Regions from separate parts of the Xanthomonas indica genome, predicted to be linked through region 2. Evidence: riboswitches for the same ligand, from Rfam matches in the RefSeq annotation. Region 2 holds a riboswitch; each other region holds the start of a gene.

Region 1 (7,029 bases), 530 kb from region 2:
CTCATGTCGTTCGAATCCCTGGGCCTTGCGCCCTTCCTGCTGCGCGCGTTGGCCGAGCAGGGCTACGAAACCCCCACCCCGATCCAGGCGCAGGCCATTCCCGTCGCCCTGGAAGGCCATGACCTGATGGCCGGCGCGCAGACCGGCACCGGCAAGACCGCCGCGTTCGGCCTGCCGCTGCTGCAGCACCTGGGCACCTCGCCGCAGCCGGTGGGCACCGGCCCGCGCAAGCCGCGCGCGCTGATCCTGACCCCGACCCGCGAACTGGCCACCCAGGTCCACGACAGCCTGCGCGGCTACAGCAAGTACCTGCGCATTCCCAGCACCACCATCTACGGCGGCGTGGGCATGGGCAACCAGCTCGACGCGCTGCGTCGCGGCGTGGACCTGCTGATCGCCTGCCCGGGCCGCCTGCTCGACCACCTCGAGCGTCGCAGCGTGGACCTGTCGGGCATCGAGATCCTGGTGCTGGACGAAGCCGACCGCATGCTCGACATGGGCTTCCTGCCCTCGATCAAGCGCATCCTCGCCAAGCTGCCCAAGCAGAACCGGCAGACCCTGCTGTTCTCGGCCACCTTCGAGGACGGCATCAAGCAGTTGGCCCGCGAGTTCATGCACGATCCGCAGGAAATCCAGGCCACTCCGAGCAACACCGTGGCCGACACCATCACCCACCGCGTGCACCCGGTGGACGGTGCGCGCAAGCGCGAACTGCTGCTGCACCTGCTGGCCGCCGACTCGCGCAAGCAGACCCTGGTGTTCGCCCGCACCAAGCATGGCGCCGACAAGCTGACCACCTTCCTGGACAAGTCCGGGCTGAAGACCGCCGCGATCCATGGCAACAAGAGCCAGGGCCAGCGCCTGCGTGCGCTGAGCGACTTCAAGGCCGGCCGGATCACCGTGCTGGTGGCCACCGACATCGCGGCGCGCGGCATCGACATCGACCAGTTGCCCAAGGTCATCAACTACGACCTGCCGATGGTCGCCGAGGACTACGTGCACCGCATCGGCCGCACCGGCCGCAACGGTTCGACCGGTGAGGCGATCTCGCTGGTGGCGCAGGACGAGGCCAAGCTGCTGCGCGCGATCGCACGCATGCTCAAGCGCGAGATGGACATCCGCGACGTGCCGGGCTTCGAGCCGGTCACGCCGATCCGCTGGGGCAACAACAACCCGCCGGACGAGCGTCCGGGCGGCCAGCGTCCGCCGCGCCGCGGCAGCCATGCCCGCCGCGGCCACGGCGATGCGCCGGCGCATGCGCATGCCCACGCCGGCAGCAAGAAGCCCGGCGGCCACCACGCCGACGGCGCCCGCCGCCAGGGTCAGGGCCGCCGCCAGGGCAACGGCGGCGGCAACCGCCCCGCCGCGCCGCGCTGAGCCTTCCGCGGCCGCGCCCTCCGCACGCACCCAGGCCGCCCTTCGGGGCGGCCTTTTTATTCCGCTTCACCTGGCAGCGCGCAGATCGCCCGCCCTGCAGCATGACGCCACCGCCGTCGTTGCGCGCGCCCAGCATCGCGCCATGCCGCCCCACCCCGACCGTAGAATGCCTCCCATGGATATCTTCAAAGTCTTCACCCTCGAAGCCGCGCACCGCCTGCCCAACGTGCCGCCGGGCCACAAGTGCGCGCGCCTGCACGGCCATTCGTTCCGCATCGAGCTGCACGTCAGCGGCGAACCCGGCGCCGAGAGCGGCTGGGTCATGGATTTCGGCGACATCAAGGCGGCGTTCCGCCCGCTCTACGACCAGCTCGACCACCACTACCTCAACGACATCGACGGGCTGGACAACCCCACCAGCGAGCGCCTGGCGATGTGGATCTGGGAACGGCTCAAGCCGGCGCTGCCGCTGCTGAGCGAGGTGGTGGTGCACGAGACCTGCACGTCCGGCTGCCGCTATCGCGGTCCGGGCTGAGCAAGGCTGGGATTGGGGAATGGGGACTAGGGAATCGCAAGGACGGCACCGCGCCGGCTGAGGGTTTTCGATGCCGCCCGCCTTGCGTTCGTCGTCGCGCGCATCTGGCGCTTTCCAGGCTCGCGGGGGCGTCCGGCAAGGGCTGGCGGAATTGCGCCAAGCCATTGAGCAGAAAAGCAGTTTGAACGGATCCTGAGCGGCTTCAGAAAATTTTGTTGCATCGCAGCAGAATGGGCGTATGTTGCACTGCAACAGCAGTCGGCATTCCAATGGAGTTGCATGATGTCCGCTCAATTCAACGACCAGTTCAGCAGCTACACCCAGCAGTTCGCCGCCACCGCGGCGCGTGCCAACCGCCTGGCGCTGGAGAGCGCCGAGAGCGTATTCGGCGTGCAGTTGAAGACCTTCGAAAAGAATGTGTCGGCCACCACCGGCTTCCTCGGCGAACTGACCGAGGCACGCGACCTGGGCACCGTGCAGGCGCTGTGGCCGAAGGGCCTGCAGATCGCCCGCGACAACTTCGAGCGGCTGGCCACGGCCAACCAGGAAGTGTTCGGCCTGAGCCTGAAGACCTCCGAGGCCATCGGCCAGCTCGCCAAGCACCAGTTCGAGGCGGCGACCGAGCAAGCCGCGCCCAAAGCCAAGCCCGCCGCCAAGTAAGACCCGATTCGACGTCGCTGCGGTTCGCCGCCCGACGCACCCTCGGTCTGCACGGGTCCCTCCCCCCGTGCAACCCCAAGGCCCGGTAGATCCCTCCCTCTACCGGGCCTTTTTTATGGGCGGGATTCGGGAGTTGGGGATTGGGGATTGGTCGATCGCGTGCGTCCCGGCGTTCCTGTCTTTCTTTGCGGGAAAGCTGCGACACCGATGCTTCGTTTGTGAGGTGTCGGGACTGAAGTCCCTCCCACACAACCCGTCCGGCAGTTGGTCAGCCCGGCGACATTCCTGCCCAAGGCTGCAACTGCGCGGCCAGTTGCTCGGCCTGCGGTTGCGGCCGGTACGGCAGCCGCCCCCAGCACGGCATCGGCAGCCGCGTGCGCAGCATCGCCATGTTGTCGTCGATGCGCTCCATCGCCGGGTCGATCTCGTTGCCGATCCAGCCGATGCACTGCAGGCCGTCGGCGGCGATCGCCGCGGCGCTGAGCCGGGCGTGGTTGAGGCAGCCCAGGCGCAGGCCGACCACCAGCACCACCGGCAGCCGCAGCGCGCGCGCCAGATCGGCCTGGTCCAGCGTCGCCGACAACGGTGCCGCCCAGCCGCCCACGCCTTCCACCACCACCACGTCGGCCTGCGCGCGCAGGCGTTCGAACGCGGCCGCGATCGGCGCCAGTTCCAGTTGCACGCCGGCGTCGGCGGCGGCCAGTTCCGGCGCCAGCGGCAGCGGCAGCGCGTAGGGATTGAGATCGTCATAACGCGGGCGCGGCGCGCTGGCCTCCTGCAACGCCAGTGCGTCCTCGTTGCGCCAGCCCTCGGCCTCGCGCGTGCAGCCGCTGGCCACCGGCTTCATGCCCACCGCGCGCTGGCCGCGCGCACGCAGGGCATGCAGCAGCGCGGTGCTGGCGATGGTCTTGCCGATGCCGGTATCGGTGCCGGTGACGTAGAAGGCGGGAACAGCCATGCGAACGAAACCCTGTCGGTTGGCCGGCGGGACGCGCGGCGGCGCGCAGGATAGCCGGGCGCGCCGCGCGCGTCAGCCGCGGCGGTGCCGGCGGACCCAGCGCGCTGCTAGACTCGGGCGATGTTCGCCTCGTCCTCGCTCACCGGCAGCAAGCCGGAACAGTACGCCCAGTTGCTCGACCAGGCCCGTGCCCTGGTCGCCGGGGAGCCCGACCGTATCGCCAATGCCGCCAACCTGGCGGCGCTGGTGTACCACGCGCTGCCGCGGCTGAACTGGGTCGGTTTCTATCTCTACGACGGCAAGGAACTGGTGGTCGGGCCGTTCCAGGGTCTGCCGGCCTGCGTGCGCATTCCGCTGCACAAGGGCGTATGCGGCGCGGCCGCCAGCAGCGGCCAGACCCAGCGCATCGACGACGTGGAGGCGTTCCCCGGGCACATCGCCTGCGATGCGGCCTCGCGTTCGGAACTGGTGGTACCGCTGCTGCGCGACAGCGCGCTGGTCGGCGTGTTCGACCTGGACAGCCCCGACCTGGCCCGCTTCGACGCCGACGACCAGCGCGGGCTGGAAGCGATCGCCCAGGTCTTCGTCGACAGCCTGCGATGAGCACCACCAAGCTGCGCAACATCGGCCCCAAGAGCGCGGCCTGGCTGCGCCAGGTCGGCGTGCGCACGCAGCAGGACCTGGAGGCGGCCGGCGCGGTCGGGGCCTTCGTCAAGGTCAAGCGTGCCGGCTTCAAGCCCAGCCTCAACCTGCTGTATTCGCTGGAAGGCGCGCTCAGCGGCTGCCACTGGCAGGAACTGTCCGAGGCGCGGCGCGCGCAGTTGCTGGGCGAGCTGGAGACCGCAACGGCGGCGCTGCCGGCGCAGCGCGGCCTGCCGGTCGCCGGGCCGGTGGCGACCACCCATTTCGACCGCGCCGATACGCGCGGCGACGATGACGCCGACGGCGCCTACGCGCCCGACCCGCACGACACGCCGGCGAACGACCATCACGGCGACGACGACGGCCACGGCACCCACGCCGACTGAGCCGCGCAGGCAGCGGCGATCGCGTACAATCGCGCCGCTTCAAGGTGACCCGCCGGCTCCGGCCAGCGGGTTGAAACGGGAAGCCGGTGCGTCTTGCGACAAGGCCGGCGCTGCCCCCGCAACGGTAAGCGATCCGCGCTGACGACCTGCGCCACTGTGCCTGGGCATGGGAAGGCGTCGCAGCCGGGAGGTCCGCCTCCCCGATCGCCAGCCCGGAGACCGGCCTTGCAGTTCACTGGTTGCGATGCGGAGGGCGTCGCGGCGTGCCGCGCCGTGTCCGGCGCCGTCCGCTTGCACCTTCCGTTCGCGACTCCCTTGCCGTCACAGCGCGCAGCCGCGCGCCGGAGTTGCCACCCATGTCGTCCCGCCTGCTTTCGGTCGCGATCGCGTCCGCCCTGTCCCTGCCCGCGCTGGCCCACGCCGCCGATGCCGCCACCGACCTCGACCAGGTCCTGGTCACCGCCACCCGCACCCAGATCTCGGTGGAGGACAGCGTGGTCCCGGCGCAGGTCATCGACCGCGCCGAGATCGAGCGCAGCCAGGCCGATTCGCTGGCGCAGCTGCTGCAGGGCCGCGCCGGCATCGGCATCTCCAACCAGGGCGGCCTGGGCAAGCTGACCACGCTGAACCTGCGCGGCAGCGAATCGGACCACGTGCTGGTGCTGGTGGACGGCGTGCGCATCGGCTCGGCCAGCGCCGGCCTGGCCGCGTTCCAGGATCTGCCGCTGAGCCAGATCGAGCGCATCGAGATCGTGCGCGGCCCGCGTTCGAGCCTGTACGGCTCCGACGCGATCGGCGGCGTCATCCAGATCTTCACCCGCCGCGGCGGCCAGGGCTTCCAGCAGAACCTGAGCCTGGGCGGCGGCAGCCACGGCCTGCGCGAGGCCGGCGCCGGCTTCAGCAACCGCGGCGAGCGCGGCTGGCTGGCCGTGCAGGGCGGCTACCAGAAGACCGACGGCATCAATGCCTGCAACGGCTCGGCCACGCTATTCGCCGGCTGCTTCGTCGACCAGCCCGACCGCGACGGCTACCGCAACGTCTCGCTGAGCGCGCGCGGCGGCTACGCCCTGACCGACACGCTGCGCATCGAGGGCCAGGCGCTGAACATCGACAGCCGCAACGCGTACGACGGCGACGCGCTGTTCGCCGGCAACGAGGCCGACAACACCCAGCAGGTGTTCAGCGGCAAGCTCGACTGGACGCCCTCCGATCGCCTGCACCTGGCCGCGCAGCTGGGCCGCAACGTCGACGACGCCGACAGCTACTACCGTGCGCCGGGCGCGCGCACCCGCAGCTTCATCAGCACCTTCGACAGCCGCCGCGACACCGCCGCGCTGCAGGGCGACATCACCCTGGCCGAAGGCCACCTGCTCAGCGTCGGCAGCGACTGGCAGCGTGAGCACGTCGCCAGCACCACCGCCTTCGACGTCGACAGCCGCGACAACACCGGCGTGTTCGCCGAGTACCAGGGCCGCTTCGGCGCGCAGCAGCTGCAGGCCAGCGTGCGCAGCGACGACAACGAGCAGTTCGGCGAGCACACCACCGGCAGCCTCGGCTGGGGCCTGGCGTTGGCGCATGGCCTCAAGCTCACCGCCAGCGTCGGCACCGGCTTCAAGGCGCCGACCTTCAACGACCTGTACTACCCGTTCGCCGGCAACCCTGACTTGAAGCCGGAGCGCTCCAAGAGCGGCAACCTGGGCATCGCGCAGTATGCCGACAGCTGGAACTGGACCTTCAACGCCTACGAGACCCGGGTCAAGGACCTGATCTCCTACGACGCGGTCAGCTTCCTGCCGGTCAACGTGGACGAGGCACGCATCCGCGGCGCCGAACTGACCGGCTATGCGTTGCTGGCCGGCTGGGAACTGTCGGCGCAGCTGAGCCACACCGATCCGCGCAACCGCAGCGACGGCGACAACCGCGACAACTGGCTGGCGCGGCGCGCGCAGAACACCGCGCGCCTGGACGTGGACCGCGGCATCGGCCCGGTCAAGCTCGGCGTCACCGTGTTCGGCAGCGGCCACCGCTTCGACGACGCGGCCAACCGCGTGCGCCTGGCCGGCTATGGCACCGTCGACCTGCGCGCGGAATACGCGTTCACCCCGGACTGGACGCTGCAGGCCAAGGCCAGCAACGTGTTCGATCGCGACTACCAGACGGTGAACTGGTACAACCAGCCGGGCCGCGAGTACGCGCTGACCCTGCGCTACGCGCCGGCAGCGCGCTGAGCCGGCGTCCCGCGCTGCGCCGATGGCGTGGCGCGGGACGACAGTGCAGAAACCACGCGTCTTTTTTTGTAGGAGCGGCTTCAGCCGTGATCGGCTTTCCCGGGAAAGCCTGTCGCGGCTGAAGCCGTTCCTACGAAAGGCGGCATGTGCGAACACAGCGGATGTAGATGCGCGCATTCTCAAAGCAGACATGCGCGACGCACGCGCACGTGGTCGCTCGCGATCAGGCCGCTGGCTGCCGAA
Region 2 (7,029 bases):
TGCCGTTGCCGTTCGGATTGGCGTTGACCAGGGCGATCGCGTCCTCCAGCGTGGCCGCCTCCAGGATCACCAGCACCGGGCCGAAGATCTCTTCGTCGTAGATGCGCATGCCCGGTGCGACCCCGGAGAAGATCGTCGGGCCGACGAAGTTGCCGTGCGCGAAACCGGGCACCGTCGGGTTGCGCCCGTCCAGTTCCAGCGTCGCGCCCTCGGCGATGCCGGCGGCGATCAACGCTTCGATGCGCTCGCGCGCGCTGCGCGAGATCACCGGGCCCAGGTCGGTGCCGGGTTCGCTGCCGGCGTTGACCTTCAGTGTCTGCGCCCTGGCCACCAGGTCGGGAATCCACTGCTGCGCCTCGCCGACCAGCACCACCGTCGAGGCTGCCATGCAACGCTGGCCGGCGGCGCCGAAGGCCGCGCCCACCAGCGCGTCGAGGGTCTGCGCGCGCGGCGCATCCGGCAACACCACCGCGTGGTTCTTGGCGCCCATCATGCATTGCACGCGTTTGCCGGCCAGCGCCGCGCGCTGGTACACGTGGGTGCCGACCTTGGTGGAGCCGACGAACGACAGCGCCTTGATGTCGGCGTGGTCGCACAGTGCATCGACCACCTCGGCGCCGCCATGGACGACGTTCAGCACGCCCTTGGGCACGCCCGCCTGCAAGGCCAGTTCGACCAGCCGCATGGTCACCAGCGGATCCTGCTCGGACGGCTTGAGCACGAAGGTGTTGCCGGTGGCGATGGCCATCGGGAACATCCACAGCGGAATCATCGCCGGGAAATTGAACGGGGTGATGCCGGCGCACACGCCCAGCGGCTGCAGCAGCGTGTAGGTATCCACGCCGTTGGCGACGTTGTTGGCCAGTTCGCCCAGTTGCAGGTTGCCGATCGCCGCGGCCTGTTCCACCACTTCCAGGCCGCGGAAGACATCGCCTTCCGCGTCGGCCAGGGTCTTGCCCTGCTCGCGGGTGAGGATCGCCGCCAGCTCGCCCATGTGCGCCCGGATCAGCTGCTGGTAGGTGAGGAAGATCCGCGCGCGGACGCCGATCGGCGTCTTGCGCCAGCTGGCGAACGCGCGTTGCGCGGCGGCCACGGCGGCGTCGACTTCCGCGACGGTGGCGAAGGGCACGCGTGCGAGCACGTCCTGGGTCGCCGGATCGACCACCTCGCGCCATTGGCTGCTGCTGGATTCGACGAACGCGCCGTCGATCAAGAGCTTGACGGTCGCCACCTCGGCGCGGGTCCGGGTCATCTGGTTCACGGGTCCTGTCTCCTCATCGCATCACCACCGGGCGGGCGGCGATGGACAGGACAAGCGAACGCGCGGCGCAGGGCCCCGACGTCGTTCGGCTCGTCAGGTTGCCCACCGCAACACCCGAGAAAGAACGTCGCAGGACGTCCGCGTCAGGCCGGTCTCCGGGCTTGCGAGCAATGCGCGATCGCATTACCCCGACACCTTCCCGCTTGCGCAGTGGTCTGTTGTCGGGTGTTCTCGCCTACCGTTGCGGGGGCAGCGCCGGCATCGGACCGGCTTCCCGTTTCACCCGGCGCATCTTGCGACGACCAGGCACCTGAAGCGTGGCCAGTGTAGTCGCGCCGCGGCGGCGGCAACACGCTGCAGCGCAGCGCGCGGTGTGGGCGCCGGCACGCAGCGCACGAATGCCGACAGCGCAGAAGCGACGGTCGCCCGCAGCGACGGGCGTGCACGACAGGCGTGTACAGGACGCAGCGACAACATCCAGCGCGCCGCACGATCGCCGCCGCACCTGGCCGCCGCGACGTCCCGCACGGGACGCCCGCCAGCACGTGCCGCTATAGCCGATGCTAAGAAGAGAAGCTGCAGGTTCGCGTGCGTTCCAGGGATGTTCGCTGCAGTTGGCGACTGTTAGACTGCGCGTCCCCTTGGGGAGTAGCCTGCTGTCCGCCCGGTGCGGACAGCGCCCGTATCAACAGACTCGGCCGATGCGCCGTGGTACGGGCAGCCAGTTCGGTTGGCGAGACCAGCGGCGAGTGCGCAAGGCGACGGCCGGGCGCGCGCGCTCGTCGTTGTCGCCTGTCCCGGTACGGTTCCCCATGTCGTTTCTTTCGATTCTGCTGCTCGGCATCGCCATGTCGACCGACGCCTTCGCCGCGGCGGTCGGCAAGGGCGCGGCGATGCAGCGGCCGCGCTGGGCCGATGCGCTGCGCGCCGGCCTGATCTTCGGCTGCATCGAGGCGCTGACCCCGGCGCTGGGCTGGGCGCTGGGCCAGGCCGCGGCCAAGTACGTGGTCGCCTTCGACCACTGGATCGCCTTCGGCCTGCTCGGCGCGCTGGGCGTGCACATGATCGTCGCCGGCCTCAAGCCGGAGACCGACGCGCCCGAGGACGCCGCGCCCAAGCGCCACGGCTTCTGGAACCTGGCCGCCACCGGCTTTGCCACCAGCATCGACGCGATGGCGGTCGGCGTCGGCCTGGCCTTCCTCGACGTGAACATCGTCGAGGTCGCGGCGATCATCGGCCTGTGCACGCTGACCATGGTCACCCTGGGCATCATGCTCGGCCGCGCGCTCGGCACGCTCGCCGGCAAGCGCGCCGAGATCGTCGGCGGCGCGCTGCTGATCGCGATCGGCAGCACCATCCTGTTCGAGCATCTGCATGGTGCAGGTTGATCGACGGGGCGCTGGTGCGGCCGGGATTCGGGATTCGGGAGTGGGGATGTGCGGTGACGTGCGTGCCCATCCCGCATTGACGGCGTCCTGGGTCAGGCCGGCTTGGCGGTGAATTCGAGATAGGTGGACAGGATGTACTTGTCGCCGCTGCGCGGCGGCAGGCCGGCGTGCAGGAACATCCAGTACGGCGGGAACACCAGCAGGCGCCCGGCGCGCGGGGCGACCTCCAGGTCCAGGTCGAGGAAGCGGGTATGCCCGCCCTCGGCCACGTCGTTGAGGTACCACAGGAACACCAGGTAGCGGCCGGTCTCCGCGTCGCAGGCGTCGAAGTGCGGCTGGAAGCGTTCGCCGGCATCGGCGCGGTAGCGCTTGATCCGCAGGTCGGCCAGGCGTGGGCGCCACGGCACTTCGGCGGACAGCCCGAGCTCGGCGTTGTAGCGGGCCAGCGCCGCGCGCACCTGCTCGATGAAAAAGCCCTGGAACGCGGGATCGGCGAGACGGGTGACGTTGAGTTCGGTCCAGGCGCTGTCGTCCAGCCCGGCGCGCTGGCCGGCGCCATTGCGGCTGTGCTGGGCGGCGCTGTGTTCGAATTGCGCGATCAGTTGCGCGCAGAAGCCCGGCTCCAGTGCCCCGTCGTAGACGCGGACGTAGTGGCGCAGGTCGGTGTGGTTCAGGCACATCGGCATGCTGCCCCCGCAGCAGAACGGCGCGCCCGGAGGGGCGCGCCGTGTCGCACGCTCCGGCGCCGCCCGCGTGTGCGGGCGGCGCCGGCTCCACTCAGAAGCGGTAGGTGGCCCGCATCCAGTAGTAGCGGCCGAGCGTGTCGTAGGTGCTCACGTCGGTGTTCGCGTTCAACACGTTGTTCTGGTACATGACCGGCGGCTGCTTGTTGGTCAGGTTGTCCACGCCCAGGTCCAGGCGCAGGTTGGCCCCGGCCATGTCGTAGCCCACCTGCAGGTTGTGGTACATGTAGCTGCCGTAGTCCAGCACCACGCCCTTGAACGCCGCATCGGCGGACATGTTCTGGCTCAGGTCGCCACTGCCGACCTGCACCTTGCCGATCCAGCGGGTGGTCCAGCTCGCATCCCAGTTGCCCAGCTTCCAGCCGACCTGGGCGTGCGCGCGCCAGTGCGTGTAGTTGCCGTAGGACGAGTTGTAGCGGCCGGCCATGTGCACCACCGTGTCTCCGGTGTCGATGTCGTAGCGGTGCAGGTAGGTGCTGTCCACGGCCACGGTGAACTTGCCGAACGCGGTCTCCGGCAGCACGTAGTTGGCGCCGAGGTCGATGCCCTGGGTGTTGAGCTTGCCGATGTTCACGACCGGCGTCTGGATGTAGTTGATGTTGCCGGCGCTGACGGTACCCGCGCCGTAGCGGTGGATGTAGCTGCAGTACGGGCTGTTGTCGTCGTTGTAGCAGAGGTCGGCCACGGTCTGCGCGGAGATCGACTGGATCAGGTCGTTGAGCTTGACCTTCCACCAGTCGAGGTTGACCGACAGGCCCGGCACGTACTCGGGGCTGTAGACCAGGCCGTAGTCGAAGGAGGTGCCCTTCTCCGGCTTGAGCTGATAACCGACATAGCTGGACCCGGACACGATGCCGTTGGTCTGCGACAGGCCCGAGCCGTTCCAGCCGGCCGGCACGCCGGCGCAGGCATTGGCGTGGCCGCTGCCGCTGTAGCCGATGCACGGATCGACGAAGTTCGGCGAGTCGGCGGTCGGGCCCTGGTAGATGTCGCTGATCGTCGGCGCACGGAACACCTGCGCCGCGGTGCCGCGCACCATCAGGTCGTGGATCGGACGCCATTCCACCTGGAACGAGGCGCTGTTGTTGCCCGAGCGCACGCTGCTGTAGTCGGAGTAGCGGTCGCTCAGGGTCAGGTTGAGCGCGCCGACCGGGGAGGACTGCTCCAGCACCGGCACGAACAGCTGGGCGTACGCCTCCTTGACGTTGAAGCTGCCGCTCAGCGGCGAGGAGCACGCTTCGGAGGAGACCGCGCAGGTGTTGTCGCTGTTGATCAGCGCATTGGCCGACACCGTGGAGTTCAGGCTCTCCTTGCGGTACAGCGCGCCCACCGCCAGCTGCGCGGCGCCGGCCGGCATCTCCCACAGGCTACCGTTGGCGCTGGCTTCCCACTGGCGCATGATGGTGGTGGTTTCCTGGCGCGGAATCGATTCGTTGCTCTTCAGCCAGGCGATGGTGTTGGCGTTGTTCTGGTCGAAGATGTTGACCTGCCCGCTGTCGATCGCGCTCTGCAGCGCGGCGTAGTCGACGTAGCCGTGGCTCCAGTTGCGCTGGCGATAGTGACCGTAGTTGAAGTTGGTGTCCCACACCCAACTGCTGTCGCCGATGCCGCCCTTCAGGCCGATCACGTCCTGGTCGGTGGCGGTGTCGTAGAAGCCTTCGCGCTGGCCCAGGGTGGTGAAGCGCGAACGGAACTCGTAGCCGTTGGGGCCGAATTCCACGCCGAACGGGTTGTACGGGTTGTTGGCGGCGATGGTGATGCCGTCGTTCTGCGCGTCGAACGGCAGCGGCGCGATCGCGAAGTTCGACATGGTGTGGTTGTGGTAGGCGTTGACGTACGCCTGCATGGAGTCGGTGATGTTGAAGCTGCCGAGCACGAAGCCGCCGACGCGCTGCTGCGGGGTCAGCAGCAGGTTCTCCGCCTGGTAGTTGTAGGCGTCGGCCGAGGCGCTGTAGCACTTGTAGCCGCCGCTGCCGTTGCTGGTCAGCGCGCCGTTGGCGCTGCAGCCGTTGGCCGCCAGGGTCGCCGCCGGCAGCTTGTAGTAGCCGCTGGGCGTGCGGCTGGAACCGCCCTTGTAGACGCTGCCGCTGGACAGGTACATCGCGTACTTGGAGAACGCGCGGTTGGCGCTGGAGACGTCCTTCTGCTTGTTGTAGTCCAGGCCGACCACGACGTTGCCGCGGTCCCAGGTCTTGCCGAAGGTGAAGCTGCCGCCCTGGCGCGCGCCGTCGCCGCGGCTGGTCTGGCCGTAGTTGGCGGAGACTTCGCCGCCTTCGAAGTTCTTGCGCAGGATGAAGTTGACCACGCCGCCGATCGCGTCGGAGCCGTACATCGCCGAGGCGCCGACCTTCAGCACTTCGACATGGTCGATCATGTTGGCCGGGATCGAGTTGACGTCGTTGTTCTGGATGCGGTGGCCGTCGATCAGGATCAGCGTGCGCTGGTCGCCAAGGCCGCGCAGCGAGATGGTCGAGGCGCCGTCGCCGCCGCCATTGTTGACCTGCGGGTTGGTCGCGGCGCCGGCGATGCCGGGCAGCGCCTGCAACAGGTCGCCCAGGGTCTGCTTGCCGCTCTGCTGGATCTGCTGGCGATCGACCACGGCGACCGGGCTGGCGGTCTCCACATCCACGCGACGCACCAGCGAACCGGTGACGGTCAGCTTGTCCAGGGTCACCGGCGCATCGCCGGACGCGGACGCCGCCGGTGCAGCGCTCTGCGCGTAGAGCGTGGCGGGAAGCGTCGCCATGGCCAGGCAAACGGCGTGAGCGAGTCTGTTCTTTGCTACGGACATCGGGAAGACCTCGTGTGATGTGCGACAAGCGCCGGCACTGTGCGCCGCGCGCGAACGTCCCGAACGCACCGAAGGCGCGGCGGGTGAAATGGATGCCTCGGGCCAGCGGTCCATTACGGGACCGTCAGGCACTTGTTAGTTTTTTATAAGAAGGGTGTTGTTTCGGTGTGCCGGCGTGCGCCAGCGGCTGACAAAAACGCCGCTACAACCGGGTGCAACGCGCACTGCGTTTTTGCCGTTCAACCGGCAGACGGGAACGGTTCAGACAAGCGCACGCGACTCAACCGCCGGCGTAGTCCCAGCGATCCAGGAACGGTTGCAGCACCGGCAGCACCGGCGCGAAGGCGTCCCGGTAGGCGTGCCAGCGGTCCAGGGCCTTGCGGTTGATGCCTTCCACCACCTGCGCATAGCTCGGCGTGCTGATGAAGCCCTTGCCTTGTGCATGCCGCTGGTACTCCAGCAGTTGCTCCGGTTGCGGCAGTTGCAGGAACTGCCCCAGGCGCGCCACCTGCGCCTGCGGGTCGGCGACCAGGTCCTCGTAGCGCAACTCCAGCGTGCGCGGCTGCAGCAGGGCGGCGTGATACAGCCAGAAGTCCATCGCGTCGGCATAGCCGCGGGCCAGCCGTGGCAGGCTGGCGCATAGCAGGGCGAAGGCCGGCGAGCGGAACGCCTGCATGTAGCAGCTCAGCAACACGTCGCAGGGATGGCGCAGCGCCAGGATCACCGGCGCCTCCGGGAACAGGCGCCGGATCAGCGGCAGGCGCAGCAGGTTCAGCGGGTTCTTGTCGATCAGGCGCTGGCCCGGCTGCAGTTGCACCACCCCGCGCACCGCCTGCCAGTACTCGG
Region 3 (7,029 bases), 130 kb from region 2:
AGAACCGTGCGATGCGCTTGACCGCACCGCAGTAATACTCCAAGCCCCACTGCGTCTCGCCGGTGCCGAACGCCGCCACCTCGATCGTCTTGCCCACCGCCTCGACCAGTTCGGCGATGTAGCGCTTCATCTCCGACGGCGTGCGCCCGGCGTTGTCGGTCCAGCTGCCGAGCAGATGCAGATCGAACTGCGCCGCGTGCGCGGCATCGCCGAGCGCACCCTGCAACGTCTGCAGGTCGGTATGGATCCAGGTCACCGCGTGCCCCGCCGCCTCGCACTGCGCATGCACGCGGCGGGCGACGTCGCGGGTATTGCCGCTGAGCGAAGCGTAGGCGAGCAGGATACGCATGGGGCGGGGATTGGGGAGTGGGGATTCGGGATTCGTCAGAGCAGGATGGCGGTGCTTCACCAATCCCGAATGCCCGGCTTTTCAGCAGCCGAACGGCTGATCATCCCGAATCCGGCCCTTCAGAGATCGTCGAAGCCGTTGTCCGAGTTGGTCTTCTTGTAGCTGGCGTTGCGCATCTCGAAGAAGTCGGTCTTGGTCTCGGTGAAGTTGTCGGCGTAGGCCTTGATCCACGGCATCACGTTGTCGCTGGCGCCGCTGTACAGCTTCTCGATGCCGAGCATGCCGGACATCTTGTTGGCGCGGTACTTCACGTACTGGATCATTTCGTCCACGTCGATGCCCTCGATGCCGTCGAGCACTTCCGAGGACCACTCGGTCTCCAGGCGGATCGCGTGTTCGAAGGCCTGGTGCACGTAGTCGGTCAGCTCGTTGGTCTGCAGCTCGGCATTCTCGCCGATGATGGCGCGGATCAGCTCGCTGATGAACTTGGTGTGGGCCAGCTCGTCGCGGTTGATGAAGCTGATGATCTTGCCGGTGCCGGTCATGCGGTTCTGCCGGACCAGGTTGTAGAAATACGCGAAGCCGGAATAGAAGTTGATGCCTTCCAGGATCGAGGACTGGATCAGCGAGCGCAGCAGGGTCTCTGCGGTCTTCTCGCGCATGAAGTCGTCATAGGCCTGCATGATCGGCTGGTTGCGCGCGATGATGGTCGGATGCGTGCGGGCGATCTCGAACACGCGGTTCTGGTCGGCCAGGCCGGCGATCGAGGCCAGCACGTACGAGTAGCTCTCGTTGTGGATCACTTCCTGCTGGCCGATGATCGCGGCGTTGGCGTGCGCGGCCGGGTCGGTGATGTATTCGGCGACGTTGTAGATGAAGCGCGTCTGCGGCGAATCCAGCGTGGCCAGCAGACCGATGATCGAGTCGTAGGCGTTCTTCTCGCGCGCCGACAGCTCCCCGTACTGCTTGGCATCGCCCTTCATGTCCACTTCGTCGGGGATCCAGAAGTTGGTCGACAGCTCCTTGTACGCCCGGTAGAAGGACGGGTACGGGATGTCGTTCCAGTTGAGGATGCCGCTGGTGGTGCCGTTGATGATGCCGGTGGAGCGGTTGGGGTGCAGCGGTTCGAGGATCTTGATGCGGTCGAGCGCGATGGCCATGGATGTGCTTCGGTAGTCGGGTGAACGGCGCCGGCGGGCGGCGCGGGAATGCGGGACGCGCGCGGCAGGGGCGGCCTGCCGCGCGGCGCTGGGCTCAGGCGCCCGCGATCAGCTCGAGCACCACTCGCACTCGCTGATGTCGATGTCGTTGGAGCGCACGTAGTACGTGGTCTTCAGGCCTTCCTTCCACGCGGTCATGTGCAGGTCCAGCAGGGTGCTGGCGCGGATGCCGCTGGGCACGTAGAAGTTGAAACTGATCGACTGGTCGACGTGACGCTGGCGGCGCGCGTTCTGGCGCACGCTGGCGAACTGGTCGACCTTGTAGGCGCCCTTCTCGTAGTACGGATAGGTGTCCACGGTCAGCCCCGGCGCCACCACCGGGCGGCGGAAGTCCTTCTTCTCTTCGTAGTAGAACGCGCTGTAGATCGGGTCGATCGACGCAGTGGAGCCGGCGATCTGCGCGGTGCTCATGTTCGGCGCCACCGCCACCATCCAGGCGTTGCGCACGCCGTGCACGCTTACCTGCGCGGCCAGTTCCTGCCACTCGGCGCTGTCGTAGCCGCGCTTGGTGAAGTACTCGCCGTTCTGCCAGTCGCTGCCCTTGAACACCTTGTACGCGCCCTTCTCCTTGGCCAGCGCCAGGCTCGCCTGGATGGTCAGGTAGTTGATGCGTTCGTACAGCGAATCGCTGTACGCCTCGGCGTCCGGCGAATTCCAGTCGATGCCCTTCTGCGCCAGCAGGTGGTGCCAGCCGAAGGTGCCCAGGCCGATCGCGCGGTACTTCTGGTTGGTGATGGTGGCCTGCGGCACCGGCAGTTCGTTGAGGTCGATGACGTTGTCGAGCATGCGCACCTGGACGCGGATCAGCCGCTCCAGGATGTCCGGCGACAGCAGGTCCGGCTGCGCGGTCACCGCACGGCCCAGGTTCACCGAGGACAGGTTGCACACGACGAAGTCGCCGGCCTGCTTGGTGGTGACGATCTGGTCGCCGCTGATCATCTCCTGGATGACCCGGGTTGGGCTCATGTTCTGCAGGATCTCAGTGCACAGGTTGCTGGAATAGACCATGCCCTGGTGCTTGTTCGGGTTCATGCGATTGACTTCGTCGCGGTAGAACATGAACGGGTTGCCGGTCTCCAGCTGGCTGACCATGATGCGCTTGAACATGTCGATGGCCTTGACCACCTTGCGGCCGATGCGCTCGTCGGCCACCACTTCCTCGTAGCGGGCGCGGAAGCTGCCTTCGCCGCGCTTCTCGTCGAAGAAGTCCTGCAGGTACCAGCCCTTGACCTCCTTCACCTCGTGCGGGTCGAACAGATACCACTCGCCGCGGCGTTCCACCGCTTCCATGAAGATGTCCGGCACGCACACCGCGGTGAACACGTCGTGCGCGCGCAGGCGCTGGTCGCCGTTGTTCAGGCGCAGGTCCAGGAACGCCTCGATGTCGCGGTGCCAGATGTCCAGGTACACGGCGATGGCGCCCTTGCGCTGGCCGAGCTGGTCCACCGACACGGCGGTGTTGTTGAGCTGCTTGATCCACGGCACCACGCCGCCGCTGGAGTTCTTCACCCCGCGGATCGCCGAACCGGAGGAACGCACGTAGCCCAGGTAGGCGCCGACGCCGCCGCCGTGCTTGGACACGCGCGCCACGTCGGTGTTGGAGTCGTAGATGCCCTGCAGGCTGTCGTCGACGGTGTCGATGAAGCAGCTCGACAGCTGCCCGCCGATCTTGCCGGCGTTGGCCAGGGTCGGCGTGGCGACGGTCATGTACAGGTTGGACAGCGCCCAGTAGGCCTCGCCGACCAGCTGCATGCGGCGCTCGCGCGGCTTCTCGTCCTGCATCAGGTACAGGGCGATGGTCAGCCAGCGCTCCTGCGGCAGTTCGTACACCTTGCGCGAGTTGTCGGTGGCCAGGTAGCGCGTGGCCAGCAGGTACAGGCCGTTGTAGGCGAACAGCTTGTCGCGCTCCGGATCGATCATGCGGCCGGCTTCGGCCAGTTCGTCCTTGGAGTAGTTCTTGAGGATGTCGATCGAGTACACGCCGCGGTCGGCCAGGCTTTCCTGCAGGCCGACGTAGGAGCCGTACTTCTCGCCGGCATCGTAGAAACGGTTCTTGCTGGCGCGCTTGTACAGGCGGTCCAGGTACAGGCGCGCGGCGAAGTACTCCCACTCCGGCGTGGCGATGTCCACGCGCGACTCGGCCTCGCGGATCAGGTAGTCGACCATGTCGTCGGCCGACAGGCTTTCCTTCTTCTCGATGAAGGCGAAGGCCTTGCGCTCGTAGTCGCTCACGTCCAGCTGCGGGAACTCGGCGTGGATCCGGTCCAGGGTGCGCTGCAGGCGCGAGCGGTCGAAGGCCATGCGGCGGTTGCCGCCGTCCTTGACGATCCAGGTCACGGCGCGCTGGTCGTTGCTCGGCTCGCTGCTGGCCGGTTCCGGCTGGGCAGTGGCGGCAGCGGTCGTGGGGTCGACGGCGGCGTCGACGGACGCGGTGGCCGGCAGGCTGTGGGTCTGGCTCATGAAGGTCTCCAAGCGTGGTGCACGCGGCCGCCCGACCCTCGCAGGCAGCGGTCCGACCGGATCGGCAGGTGGGCGGGCGGTGTCGCGAAGACTGCAAACGGCGCAGGCACCAGGCCTGCGGGCGGTCCACGCTGCACCGACCCTCTCCCCCCGGAGATCGCACGGTCGGCGCCGCGCGGTGTGCTTCGCGCGGCTGTCGGCAGGTCTTCGGGCTGATGGGCGACGGCCGCGTGGCCGGTTCCTAGCCCGTCGCTTCCCAAGGCGGGCGCCTCAGTGCGGATGACGGGTTCGTTCCCAATTACCGCTGCGGGGCAGCGCCGGAATTGGCGTTGGCACGCCGCACCGGCTTCCCTTTTGATCCCGCGGCTTGGGGCCGCAGGAACCGACCACCCCAAGATAGTGTGGTCGGCCAACGGCGTCAACGCTAAATATGGGTCAAATTACGAAAACCTAAGCCTGGCAACGGTTTGCCGATTTCCGGCAGTGCCGGCCCGTCCGCGCAGGCCATTCTCGGCCGTGATCGGGCCGTGAAGCCGGCCGCTGGCGGAGACCTTCCGCCCCCGCCGACACCTCGCGCCGCGCCGATGCTTACGGGCGGCACGGCACCACCGTGCCGCCCGCGTCGGTGCAGGTGCCGGTGTGGACGACACTGCCGTCCTGCACGCTGGTACTGCCCTGGTAGCTCCCCTGCGCGCCGTCGACACTGCTCTGGCGGCTGCCGCTGAGGGTGCCGTCGGCGGCCCGGACCAGGCTGCCGCTGCTGCTGGCACTGGCGCCGTCGGCGCGCTGCACGCTGGCACTGCCCTGGCGGCCGGCGCTGCCGTCGGCATCGCGGTACGCACTGCCCTGGCGCGTGGCGCTGCCGCCGGCGGTCGTCGCGCGGGTGGCGGCACTGCTTGCGCTGGCGTTGCCCTGGCCGTCGGCCTGCCACTGCCGGGCCCGCTGCACGCTGCCGTGGGCGCTGCTGGCGCTGGCCTGGACGGCGGCGTGGCGGACACCATCGGTGGTGCCGGCGCTGCGTGTGCGGGTGTGCTCGCGCGCGTGGGCGATGGGCGCGGCCAGGACGCCGGCAGCGAGCGCCAGCAGCAAGCAGGTGGTGCGAGGGGACAGTGACATGGCGTACTCCGGTGACAGCAGCGGCATGCTGCCGAGGTCACCGTAGCCACGGCGCCGGCGCGCGGGGCACCGCATCGGCCAGCAGATGTTGCCGCAGGCCGCGGCGGAAACATCCGCTTACAGTTGCGCCGCGGCCGCCGTTGCCGCAAGGCGCCGGCGCAGCCGATAGTGGCATCCATGCACGATGCCGCGCCCGCTCCCCGCCTGCTGCTGGTCGACGACGACGACCGCCTGCGCGCCCTGCTGTGCCGCTACCTGGAGAGCCAGGGCTTCGCGGTCAAGGCGGTGGCCGACGGCGTGCAACTGCAGCAGGCGCTGGCGCGCGGCCACTACGACCTGGTGGTGCTGGACCTGATGCTGCCCGGCGAGAACGGCCTGGAGATCTGCCGACGCCTGCGCGGCCAGGGCGACGCCACCCCGATCGTGATGCTGACCGCCAAGGGCGACGAGATCGACCGCATCGTCGGCCTGGAGATCGGCGCCGACGATTACCTGCCCAAGCCGGTCAACCCGCGCGAGTTGCTGGCGCGGATCCGCGCGGTGCTGCGCCGCACCCGCCCGGGCGGCGCCGGCGCGCCGCAGCCGGACGGCGGCGAGATCGGCTTCGGCCGCTTTCGCCTGCACCTGGGACGGCGCGAACTGCGCCGCGACGACGCACCGCTGAAGCTGACCACCGCCGAATTCGCGGTGCTGTCGGTGCTGCTGCGGCACCCGCAGCAGCCGCTGAGCCGCGACCGCCTGTCCAGCCTGGCGCACGGCCGCGAGCACGAGCCGCTGGGCCGCAGCATCGACGTGATCGTCGCGCGCCTGCGCAAGCTGCTGGAGGACGACGTGCGCACGCCACGGCTGATCCAGACCGTGTGGGGCGTGGGCTACGTGTACGTGCCGCCGGAACCGCAGGCATGAGCGCGCCTGCCTCCCGCGCCGCCGGCTGGCCGCGCAGCCTGTTCGGGCAACTGGCCCTGGTGATCGCGCTGGTGCTGGCCGGCGCCGGCCTGCTGGCGCTGCTGCTCGGCCGCGAACTGGCGTTGCGGCCGGCGGCGCAGCAGCAACTGCGGGTCTTGCACGGCTTCGCCAATGTCGCCGAGGCGCTGCAGCGTTCGCCGGCCGCCGCCGCGCTGGCGCCGGCGTTGCGCGAGGCCGGCCTGCAGCTGCGCACCGCGCCGCCCACGGCCAGCGCCGTCGGCCCGCTGGCCGACGCCGTGCAGCGCCGCGCGGCCGACCAGCTCGGCCCCGGGCGCGCGCTGCGCCGCGACGCCGACGGCACCCTGTGGCTGCAGCTGGCCACGCCCACGCCGCTGTGGATCGCATTCTCCAGCCAGCCGCGCGGACACGGCCTGCGCCGATTCTCGGTGGCGATGCTGGCCGCCTGCACGCTGCTGGTCTGGCTCGCCGCTGCGCTGGTCGCGCGGCGGCTGGTGCGACCGCTGCGGCAACTGGCGCAAGCCGCGCCGCACCTGGTGCGCGGCGAACAGGCCGCACCGATCGCCACTGGCGGGCCGCGCGAAGTCGCCGCGCTGGCGCAGGCGCTCACCGAAGCCAGCGCCGAGGTGCGCCACGCCGCGGCCGAGCGTGCGCTGCTGCTGGCCGGCATCTCCCACGACCTGCGCACGCCGCTGACCCGATTGCAGTACGCGCTGGCGCTGCTGCCGCAGGTGGAGCCGGCGTTGCGCGAGGGCATGGAGCGCGACATCGGCGAGATCGACGCGATCCTGGCGCAATTCATCGCCTACGCCCGCGACGGCCGCGACGAACCCGCCGTGGCCCTGGACCTGGCCGACCTCTGCCGGCAGGCGCTGGCCGCGGCGCAGCCCGGCTGGGACTGCGAACTGCCCGCACAGGCGCCGCTGCACGGGCGGCCGCTGGCGCTGCAGCGCGCGCTCG

The links. A riboswitch is a leader RNA that binds a small molecule or an ion and turns the genes downstream of it on or off. The one in region 2 is predicted to bind cobalamin.
Region 1: it holds a riboswitch for cobalamin, as region 2 does, so the genes downstream of both, btuB (TonB-dependent vitamin B12 receptor) here and Q7W82_RS03500 (CoA-acylating methylmalonate-semialdehyde dehydrogenase) in region 2, are expected to answer to the same signal.
Region 3: it holds a riboswitch for cobalamin, as region 2 does, so the genes downstream of both, Q7W82_RS04040 (ribonucleoside-diphosphate reductase subunit alpha) here and Q7W82_RS03500 (CoA-acylating methylmalonate-semialdehyde dehydrogenase) in region 2, are expected to answer to the same signal.

The regions. Positions count from the first base shown of each region.
Region 1 is NZ_CP131914.1:1,359,725-1,366,753, reverse strand. Features, by position in the region: gene Q7W82_RS05885 (DEAD/DEAH box helicase) at 4-1,377, shown strand; gene queD (6-carboxytetrahydropterin synthase QueD) at 1,553-1,912, shown strand; gene Q7W82_RS05875 (phasin family protein) at 2,195-2,572, shown strand; gene bioD (dethiobiotin synthase) at 2,841-3,530, opposite strand; gene Q7W82_RS05865 (GAF domain-containing protein) at 3,651-4,133, shown strand; gene Q7W82_RS05860 (TfoX/Sxy family protein) at 4,130-4,558, shown strand; cobalamin riboswitch at 4,584-4,801, shown strand; gene btuB (TonB-dependent vitamin B12 receptor) at 4,915-6,786, shown strand.
Region 2 is NZ_CP131914.1:829,929-836,957, reverse strand. Features, by position in the region: gene Q7W82_RS03500 (CoA-acylating methylmalonate-semialdehyde dehydrogenase) at 1-1,252, opposite strand, end outside; cobalamin riboswitch at 1,390-1,590, opposite strand; gene Q7W82_RS03495 (manganese efflux pump MntP family protein) at 2,074-2,649, shown strand; gene Q7W82_RS03490 (2OG-Fe(II) oxygenase) at 2,742-3,329, opposite strand; gene Q7W82_RS03485 (TonB-dependent receptor) at 3,427-6,138, opposite strand; gene Q7W82_RS03480 (sulfotransferase) at 6,464-7,029, opposite strand, start outside.
Region 3 is NZ_CP131914.1:961,397-968,425, reverse strand. Features, by position in the region: gene Q7W82_RS04050 (flavodoxin) at 1-349, opposite strand, end outside; gene Q7W82_RS04045 (ribonucleotide-diphosphate reductase subunit beta) at 469-1,509, opposite strand; gene Q7W82_RS04040 (ribonucleoside-diphosphate reductase subunit alpha) at 1,618-4,029, opposite strand; cobalamin riboswitch at 4,210-4,431, opposite strand; gene Q7W82_RS04035 (hypothetical protein) at 4,618-5,145, opposite strand; gene ompR (two-component system response regulator OmpR) at 5,323-6,051, shown strand; gene Q7W82_RS04025 (ATP-binding protein) at 6,048-7,029, shown strand, end outside.